DNA from 2 places in the Streptomyces sp. 8N706 genome. Region 1 is predicted to be linked to the other one. Evidence: riboswitches for the same ligand, from Rfam matches in the RefSeq annotation. Region 1 holds a riboswitch; the other holds the start of a gene.
The links. A riboswitch is a leader RNA that binds a small molecule or an ion and turns the genes downstream of it on or off. The one in region 1 is predicted to bind cyclic di-AMP.
Positions count from the first base shown of each region.

Region 2: linked by a shared signal. The riboswitch ahead of ACTWQE_RS12175 (M23 family metallopeptidase) and the one ahead of ACTWQE_RS02610 (transglycosylase family protein) in region 1 are both predicted to bind cyclic di-AMP.

Region 1 covers NZ_JBQQBW010000003.1:144,536-148,676, reverse strand. Annotated here, with positions in the region: gene ACTWQE_RS02610 (transglycosylase family protein) at 219-1,448, opposite strand; cyclic di-AMP (ydaO/yuaA leader) riboswitch at 1,454-1,628, opposite strand; gene ACTWQE_RS02605 (permease) at 2,334-3,227, shown strand; gene ACTWQE_RS02600 (TIGR03943 family putative permease subunit) at 3,224-3,976, shown strand; gene ACTWQE_RS02595 (acyl-CoA dehydrogenase family protein) at 4,043-4,141, opposite strand, start outside.
Region 2 covers NZ_JBQQBW010000025.1:884-5,024, forward strand. Annotated here, with positions in the region: gene ACTWQE_RS12165 (HPr family phosphocarrier protein) at 68-349, shown strand; gene ACTWQE_RS12170 (GntR family transcriptional regulator) at 628-1,284, opposite strand; gene ACTWQE_RS12175 (M23 family metallopeptidase) at 1,475-2,269, opposite strand; cyclic di-AMP (ydaO/yuaA leader) riboswitch at 2,285-2,468, opposite strand; gene ACTWQE_RS12180 (M16 family metallopeptidase) at 2,780-4,141, opposite strand, start outside.

The DNA of each region.
Region 1 (4,141 bases):
GGCTCCCGGCAGTCGTTGAGGGGAGCCGGCCACACCTCGGGCACGTACACTCCCGGCCTTCGGCGGGGCGGGGCGGGGCCCAGGGGCGCTTTCCGTTCGCGAACGGGCCACAGGGCTCCCGGACAACACCGAGGCGCCCGCCCCCGCATCGCGGGGGCGGGCGCCTCGGTCCGTCAGGAAGGGTCGTCAGGTGGCGACCCGGTCCTGGGTGCCGGTCCTCAGATGCTGACGCCGTGCGCCCGGAGGTAAGCGATCGGGTCGATGTCCGAGCCGTAGTCCGGGCCGGTGCGCACCTCGAAGTGCAGGTGCGGGCCGGAGACGTTGCCGGTCGAGCCGGACAGGCCGAGCTGCTGGCCGCCGCTGACGGACTGGCCTGCCGAGACGGACAGCGAGGACAGGTGGGCGTACTGGCTGTACTTGCCGTCCGCGTGGCGGACGACGACCTGGTTGCCGTAGGAGCCGCCCCAGCCCGCGGAGACGATCTCGCCCGCACCGATGGCCTTCACCGGGGTGCCGGTGGGGACGGGGAAGTCCGCACCGGTGTGGTAGCCGCTGGACCAGCTGGAACCGGACTGGTGGTACGGGGTGCCCACCGTGGTGTTGCCGACCGGGGCGGTGAAGCCCGACGCGGCCTGGTCCGAGGAGCTCTTGTCCTGGGAAGCGGCCTTCTCGGCCTTCTCGGCCTTCGGCTCCGGCTTCGGCTCAGCCTTGGGCGCGGCCTTCGGCTCGGCCGTGGGCTTGGCGGCCTTCGGGGCTTCGGCCTTGGGAGCCTCGGACTTCGGCGCTGCCTCGGCCTTGCCGCCACCGAGGGTGAGCTTCTGGCCGGGGAGGATCAGGTGCGGGTTGCCGCCGACGACCTCGCGGTTGTCCTGGTAGACCTGGTGCCAGCCGCCCTCGATGTGCCGGGTGGTGGCGATCCGGTACAGAGTGTCGCCGCTGACGACGGTGTACGACTCCGGCTTCGACTCCGCCTTGTCCGCGGCCGGCTTGCTCCGGTCCTTCGGTGCGGACTCGGCCTTGGCCGGGGCCTCGGCCTTCTTCCCCTGGGGGGAGATCTCCGGGGCGGCGCCGCCCTGGGTCAGTCCGGCCTTGCCGGAGCACACCGGCCAGGCTCCGGGGCCCTGGCTGTCCAGAACCTTCTCCGCGATGGCGATCTGCTGGTCCTTGGTCGCCTGGTCGGCGCGCGGCGCGTACTCGGTGCCGCCGAATGCCGTCCAGGTGTCCTGGGTGAACTGCAGGCCGCCGTAGAAGCCGTTGCCGCTGTTGATGCTCCAGTTGCCGGTGCTCTCGCAGTCCGCGACCTTGTCCCAGGTGTCGACGGAGGCGGCGTGCGCCGAGCCGACCGACATGAGGGGAAGGGCGAGACCGGCGCCACCGGCAACGGCAGCGAGAGACACTCGGGAAATACGGCCGGGACTGTGCCGGCGGTGACGTCCGCGTGCAGACATAGGGGTATTCCTCTCCTACGCCTACGAGGTGAGCTGTCGGGTTCGGGCTGGAGTTGCCCGGCCGCGCCCTGAGCAGCATTGAGTGCTGCGGCACGTCTTCACCCCAAGCCGTTCCTCGCACAGTGCGTGGCCCGGCACTTACCTGGTTCCCCCGCTCCTGCCCTGGTGCGTTTGTTGTTTCTCCCCCGGCCGGCGGCAGGACTCGGCGCTCCGGCAGATGGGCACCCGCTCTTCTCTGGGGCGGGCAGCGGTAAAAGTAAGCGCAGCAATTTCTTCACGACAAGTCCCAGGTATTCCTCGGAATCACTTTTCAGCAGATCCACTCGGCTTTGCGTCACGCTTTGCTGCGGATCTTCAGCGGAGAGCGATAGGGATTGCTACTGAATGACTCTCACACTCTGCAGCGGGTAACCGAGTTGCCCGGAAGTGCCCTTTTCGAGTGCGCGGGATCACATCACGAGAATCGTGTTGTGAGATGAGTCACGAGACGCCCAATTGTCCGTTTTAGTAGTGCTCTTCGGTTTTGCTGTAATAGAGGTATTGGGTAGGTGTTTGCGGCCCGCTTCCGCAGTGCCGCCATCATGGGGATGAGATTGCGCGAGGGATCGCATATCCGGCGAACCGAACTATTTGCTGCTGGGTTCACGGTGGTGGCGTCCCCGGTGTACGCCTGTGCCCCGGATATCGTGAGGGCCCCGGTCGCGGACGTGCGGAGTCAGTGTGCAGAGTGCGGAAGAGGTCCAGAGAGCGGAAAAGCTGATCGGCCCTTCGCCGCCCGCGAGCCCCGCGCCCGGGGCGACAGCGCGGCATCCACGGTCCGGGCGGTCCGTGAAACCTGTTCTCGCGACCGGAGTGCTCGTCCTCGGCGTCGCGGCCGTCCTGGTCATGGGCACCGGCGTATGGCCTGCCCACCCCGCCGTGCAAGCCTGGCGCACGGTCTGTGTGGCCATCGTGGTCCAGGCCCTGCCCTTCCTGCTGCTGGGCACCGCGCTCTCGGGCGCGATCAACGCGTTCGTCCCGGCGCAGGCGTTCAGCAGGATCCTGCCGAAGCGACCCGCCCTCGCGGTCCCCGTCGCCGGTGCCGCCGGCGTGGTCCTGCCCGGGTGCGAATGCGCGTCGGTGCCGGTCGCGGGGAGCCTGATCCGGCGGGGGGTGGCTCCGGCCGCCGCACTGACGTTTCTTCTCTCCGCTCCCGCCGTGAACCCCGTCGTGCTCACCGCGACAGCCGTCGCCTTCCCCGGCGATCCCGGGATGGTGGTGGCCAGGCTTCTCGCCTCGCTCATCACCTCGGCGACGATGGGCTGGCTGTGGATCCGGCTGGGCCGCGAGGAATGGCTGCGCCTTCCGGCCCACCGCACCGGGCACCGGCCCGGCCACAGCCGGTGGGAGGAATTCCGGCTCGGTTTCCAGCACGACTTTCTCCACGCCGGCGGATTCCTGGTGCTGGGGGCGATGGCGGCGGCGACCTTCAATGTCGTCGTACCGCGGTCGGTGCTGGACACCTTCTCCGGATCGCCGTGGCTCTCGGTCCTCTTCCTCGCCGGGCTGGCCATCGTCCTCGCGGTCTGCTCCGAGGCCGACGCGTTCGTCGCCGCCTCGCTGAGCGGCTTCTCCCCCACGGCCCGGCTCACCTTCATGGTGGTGGGCCCGATGGTCGACCTCAAGCTCATCGCCCTGCAATCGGGTACTTTCGGCCGGGCGTTCGCCCTCAGATTCTCCTCGACGACCGCGGTGGTGGCCGTCGTGTGCAGCGTGCTGACCGGATGGTGGGTGCTGTGAAGCGGAACATCCAGGTACTGCTGCTTCTGCTGTCCGGGGCCGGAGTGCTGCACATCTCACTCTTCAGCGAGGTGTATCTGCGGTATGTGAAGGAGGGGCTGCGCCTTCCGCTCATCGTCTCCGGCGTCATCCTGGTCGCCCTGGGGCTCGTGGGCGCCGGCCGGGACGGCTTCCTGTTCTCGGGGCCGGCCGACGTGCCCGACGCCGCAGGGGCCGAGGACGATCACGGGCACGGTCATGACCACAGCGGAGGGCCGCGGATCGCCTGGCTGCTGTTTCTGCCCGCGCTGACCCTGCTCCTCTTCACCCCGCCCGCGCTCGGCTCGTACACCGCCGCCCGGGAGAACACCGGCACCGTGGAGGAGGACGTGCGGTTCTCGCCCCTTCCCGACAGGTCCCCGCTGGTCATCTCGCTCTCGGAGTTCAGCTCACGCGCGCGCCAGGACACCCGCCGCAGCCTTGAGGACCGTACGGTCCGGATGACCGGCTTCGTCACCCCCGGGAAGGGCGGCGGCTGGTACCTGACCCGTCTGATCCTGAGCTGCTGCGCGGCGGACTCCCAGTCGGTCAAGGTCGAAATGCACGGCGGCACTCCCCCGCGGGCCGACGCCTGGGTGAGTGTGACCGGCAGCTGGCGCCCCCTCGGCAAGGTGGGCACGGCCTCGGCGGAGGCGGCTCTCGACGTGGAGGAGGTACGGCCCGTCGCGCGGCCCGCGAACCCGTACGGGGACCCCGCACCTCGCTACTGATCACCGGGGGCCGGGCCGTCCGGTATCCGCCCGGCCCCGAGGCCTTGAGGGGGCCGGGCGGCCGGGTCAGCGGATGGGGAGGCCCGCGAGGGAGCGGGCGATCACCAGGCGCTGGATCTCGCTCGTGCCTTCGAAGATCGTGTAGATCGCGGCGTCGCGGTGCAT
Region 2 (4,141 bases), on a different contig from region 1:
ACCGGAAGACTGGTCTAGACAACATCACACACTGCCAAGACCTGGACACGACCCGAAGGGCAACACCATGGTTGAGCGCCGCGTCACCGTCGGCTGGGCCGAGGGCCTGCACGCCCGGCCCGCTTCGATCTTCGTCCGTGCGGCGAACGCCTCCGGCGTCCCCGTGACGATCGCCAAGACCGATGGCAACCCGGTCAACGCCGCCTCCATGCTCGCCGTGCTGGGCCTGGGAGCCCAGGGCGGCGAGGAGATCGTCCTCTCCTCAGAGGCCGATGGCGCCGAGATCGCCCTGGACCGCCTGGCGAAGCTGGTCGCGGAGGGGCTGGAGGAGCTGCCGGAGACGGTGTAGTGCCGCGTCGGCCGGGGCCGCACCAGGTCACCTCGCTACCGGGCAGACCTTGGCCGACGCGGCACTCGGACGAATCTCCCGAATGCTCCCGGAGACGTACCACAGGCAAAAACGCAGGGCGGAGCCGCGGTGGCCCATTCAGGGCACCGCGGCTCTGCTTTTCTTTTTCGCGCAGCTTTCTCACCGGGCTCCACTCCGGCTTCCGTCCTATTTTCGCGCAGCCGAAAGCACGGCTGAAGCCGGAAAAGAATTCCCGACAGTTGTATACGGGATATCTGTTAATTCCGTGCACTCGCTGTGTTGACAGGCTGTTTCGAAGGCCTCACATGGGACGGCCGGCGCAGCCGGTAGGCGGCCAGCGAGCGCTCGGTGTGCGCGGCCATCAGCGCGCGGGCGCGATCCGCGTCCCGCCGGGCCACCGCGTCCGCGATGGCCCCGTGCTCCTCCCAGGACTCGGTCTGCCGCCCCGGTGGGTTCGCCGCGTACACCCAGGTGATCTTGCGGCGGACCTGGGTGAGCAGCGACGCCAGACTGGGGCTGCCGGAGGCCTGGGCCAGGGTCTCGTGGAACCAGTCGCCCAGCGGCCGCAGATCCGTCAAGTGCCCCCGCCTGGCACGCTCCTGGCCCAGCCGTACGAGCCCGCGCAACACCTTGAGGTGCGCTTCGGTACGGCGCTGGGCGGCGCGCGCCGCACCCAGCGGTTCGAGCAGGCCACGGATGTCCAGGAGGTCCGCGGCCTCCTGTTCCGAGGGCTCGGCGACACAGGCGCCCGCATGCCGGCGCGTGGTCACGAAGCCCTCGGACTCCAGCGTGCGCAGGGCCTCGCGGACCGGGACCCGGGAGACGCCGTACCGGCGGGCGAGGACCTCCTCGGTCAGCCGGCTGCCCGGAGGGTGCGCCCCGGACACGATGTCGTCCCGGATCGCCTGGCACACCGCGTGCGCGGGAATGCCCGTCCTGGCCGCCGGCACCGCATCGCCGTTCACCTTCGACCCCGCATGGCCGGACCTCCGTTTAATCCCCGCGAAACGCATTCGGTTGTCGCTTGTTCAGGAACTCTATTGCAATGCGGAGGAATTTCCGACGAGGACGCCCGGACCGGGTATATCTTTGGCCAGAGCTTGGTCAGACGCTGAGGCCGTGCGAGCGGAGATAGGCGACGGGGTCGATGTCCGAACCGTAGTCGGGGGACGTACGGGCCTCGAAGTGCAGATGCGGACCGGTGGTGTTGCCGGTGCTGCCCGAGAGACCGATCTGCTTCCCCGGGGTGACCGTCTCACCGACGGAGACGCCGACGGAGGAGAGATGGCCGTACTGGGTGTACGTACCGTCCTTCATCTTGATCACGACGTTGTTGCCGTACGAGCCGCCCCAGCCTGCCTCGACGACGGTGCCCGCGCCGACGGCGTGGACGGAGGTGCCCGACGAGGCGTGGAAGTCGATGCCGGTGTGGCTGCCGGAGGACCACGCCCCGCCCGAGGACTGGTACCCGGTCGAGACATAACTGCCCCGGACCGGAAGGACGAAGGCGTTCAGCCGCTTGCGCTCCGCCTCACGGGCGGCGCGCACCTTGGCCTCACGCGCCTTCTTCGCCTTGGCCTCCGCCTCGCGCCTGGCCTCGGCGGCGCGCTTCTTCGCCTCCGCTTCGGCCTTCGCCCTGGCGGCCGCCTCGTCGGCGGCCTCCTGCTGGGCGCGCGCCTGGGCGCCGATCGTGTCGGCGAGGGTGTCGCCCGCGGCGATGGCCTGGCGCAGACCGGTCTGCTCGGCCGCCGGAGCCTCGCCGGAGGCGGCGAGCGCGGGGGGCGCCACGGAGCCGACGGCGCCCGCGGTGGCGAGGGTGGCTATGCCTGCGATGTTCGCGCCGGAGCGGACGAGACGGCTCGGCCGGCGGTGTTTCCCGGTGGCACGGGTGAACGCCATGGGTGCGGCGTACTCCTTTCCTTCCTTCTCGCCTACCGGGTTAGCTGACGGGTTCGGAGCAGGAAGGTCTCCTACGGGCCCCTCCGGGGAGGCGCCCGATTCACCCCAAGGGACTTGCCCCGCGCCGCAGGCGGCATCGGGACGGCGGGTCCCCGGCTCCCCTGGCTCGCGCCGTACGGGGACTCGGCGATGACTGCCCGGAGCCGCGGGTGCGGCCGGTGTCCGGTCGGACAGCCGGACCGACGCTAAGCGGGACAACTTTCAATCGCCAAAGAAATCGGGTTCTTTGTAGCGCACACCACAGATGAACGGGCAGTCTCACCAACAAACGGGACATACAGGAGAACCCCGGCGTCTTCGAAGGCGCCGGGGTATCTCCCGCCCTGCTGAGGCGTGTTGTACCGGTCCTGCCGGGGCCCCGCCCTGCGCGGCGTCAACTGCCGCCGGGACGAGGCCCTCCGGCCGGTGCCGCGGCGGAACGGGCCGCGGGTCCGGGGGCGTTGACGACGGTCAGCCGCCGACCACCTTGACCTCGCCGATCCCGAGGGCCCGTACCGGCTCCTCGATCACCGACGCGTCACCGACGAGCACCGTGACCAGACGGTCGACCGGGAACGCGCTGACGGCCGCGGCGGTCGCCTCCACGGTGCCCGTCTCCGCGAGCCGGGCGTACAGCCGTGCCTGGTAGTCGTCCGGCAGATGCTGCTCGACCTGGTCGGCGAGCGTGCCCGCGACGGCCGCCGCCGTCTCGTACTTGAGCGGCGCGACACCGACGAGGTTCTGCACGGCGACATCCCGCTCGGCGTCGGTCAGGCCGTCGGCAGCGAGGGTGCGCAGCACCGTCCAGGCGTCCTCCAGGGCCGGCCCGGTGACCTCGGTGGCCACCGAACCGCTGATGGCGAGCAGCGAGGCGCCCGTGCCGTCGGGGGCGGAGCGCAGCACCTGGCCGAACGCCCGCACGCCGTAGGTGTAGCCCTTCTCCTCGCGCAGCACCCGGTCGAGCCGGGAGGTGAGGGTGCCGCCGAGGCAGTAGACGCCGAGCACCTGGGCGGGCCACACCCGGTCGTGCCGGTCCGGACCGATCCGGCCGATCAGCAGCTGGGTCTGCACGGCACCCGGGCGGTCGACGATCACCACGCGGCCCGTGTCGTCGGCGGTCACCGGCGGTAGGGGGCGGAGTTCGGCGGTGCCGCCGGTCCACGCGCCCAGGGTGTCACCGAACACCACGGCGAGGTCGATCCCGGTCAGATCACCGACGACCACGGCGGTGGCGGTGGCGGGCCGGACATGCGCCTCGTAGAAGGCCCGTACGGCCGCGGCGTCGATGCGCTCGACGGTCTCCTCCGTGCCCTGCCGGGGCCGGGACATCCGGGATTCGGCGGGGAACAGCTCCTTGGAGAGCTCCTTCGCGGCGCGGCGGGCCGGGTTGGCCTGCTCGTGCGGGATCTCGTCGAGCCGGTTGGCGACGAGCCGCTCCACCTCGCTGTCGGGGAACGCGGGGGCCCGCAGGGCGTCGGCGAGCAGACCGAGCGCCTTGGCCAGCCGGGAGGCCGGGACCTCCAGGGAGACCCGGACCCCGGGGTGGTCGGCGTGCGCGTCGAGCGTGGCGCCACAGCGCTCCAGCTCGGCGGCGAACTCCTCGGCGGTGTGCTTGTCGGTGCCCTCGGACAGGGCTCGCGCCATGATGGTGGCGACGCCGTCCAGCCCCTCGGGCTCGGCGTCCAGCGGGGCGTCGAGGTTGACGTCGACGGCCACGACCTGCTGGCCGGGCCGGTGGCAGTGCAGCACCGTCAGGCCGTTGGGCAGGGTGCCGCGCTCCGGGGCCGGGAAGGCCCACGGCTTGGCGGTCCCGCCCTGCGGCTGCGGGTGGAA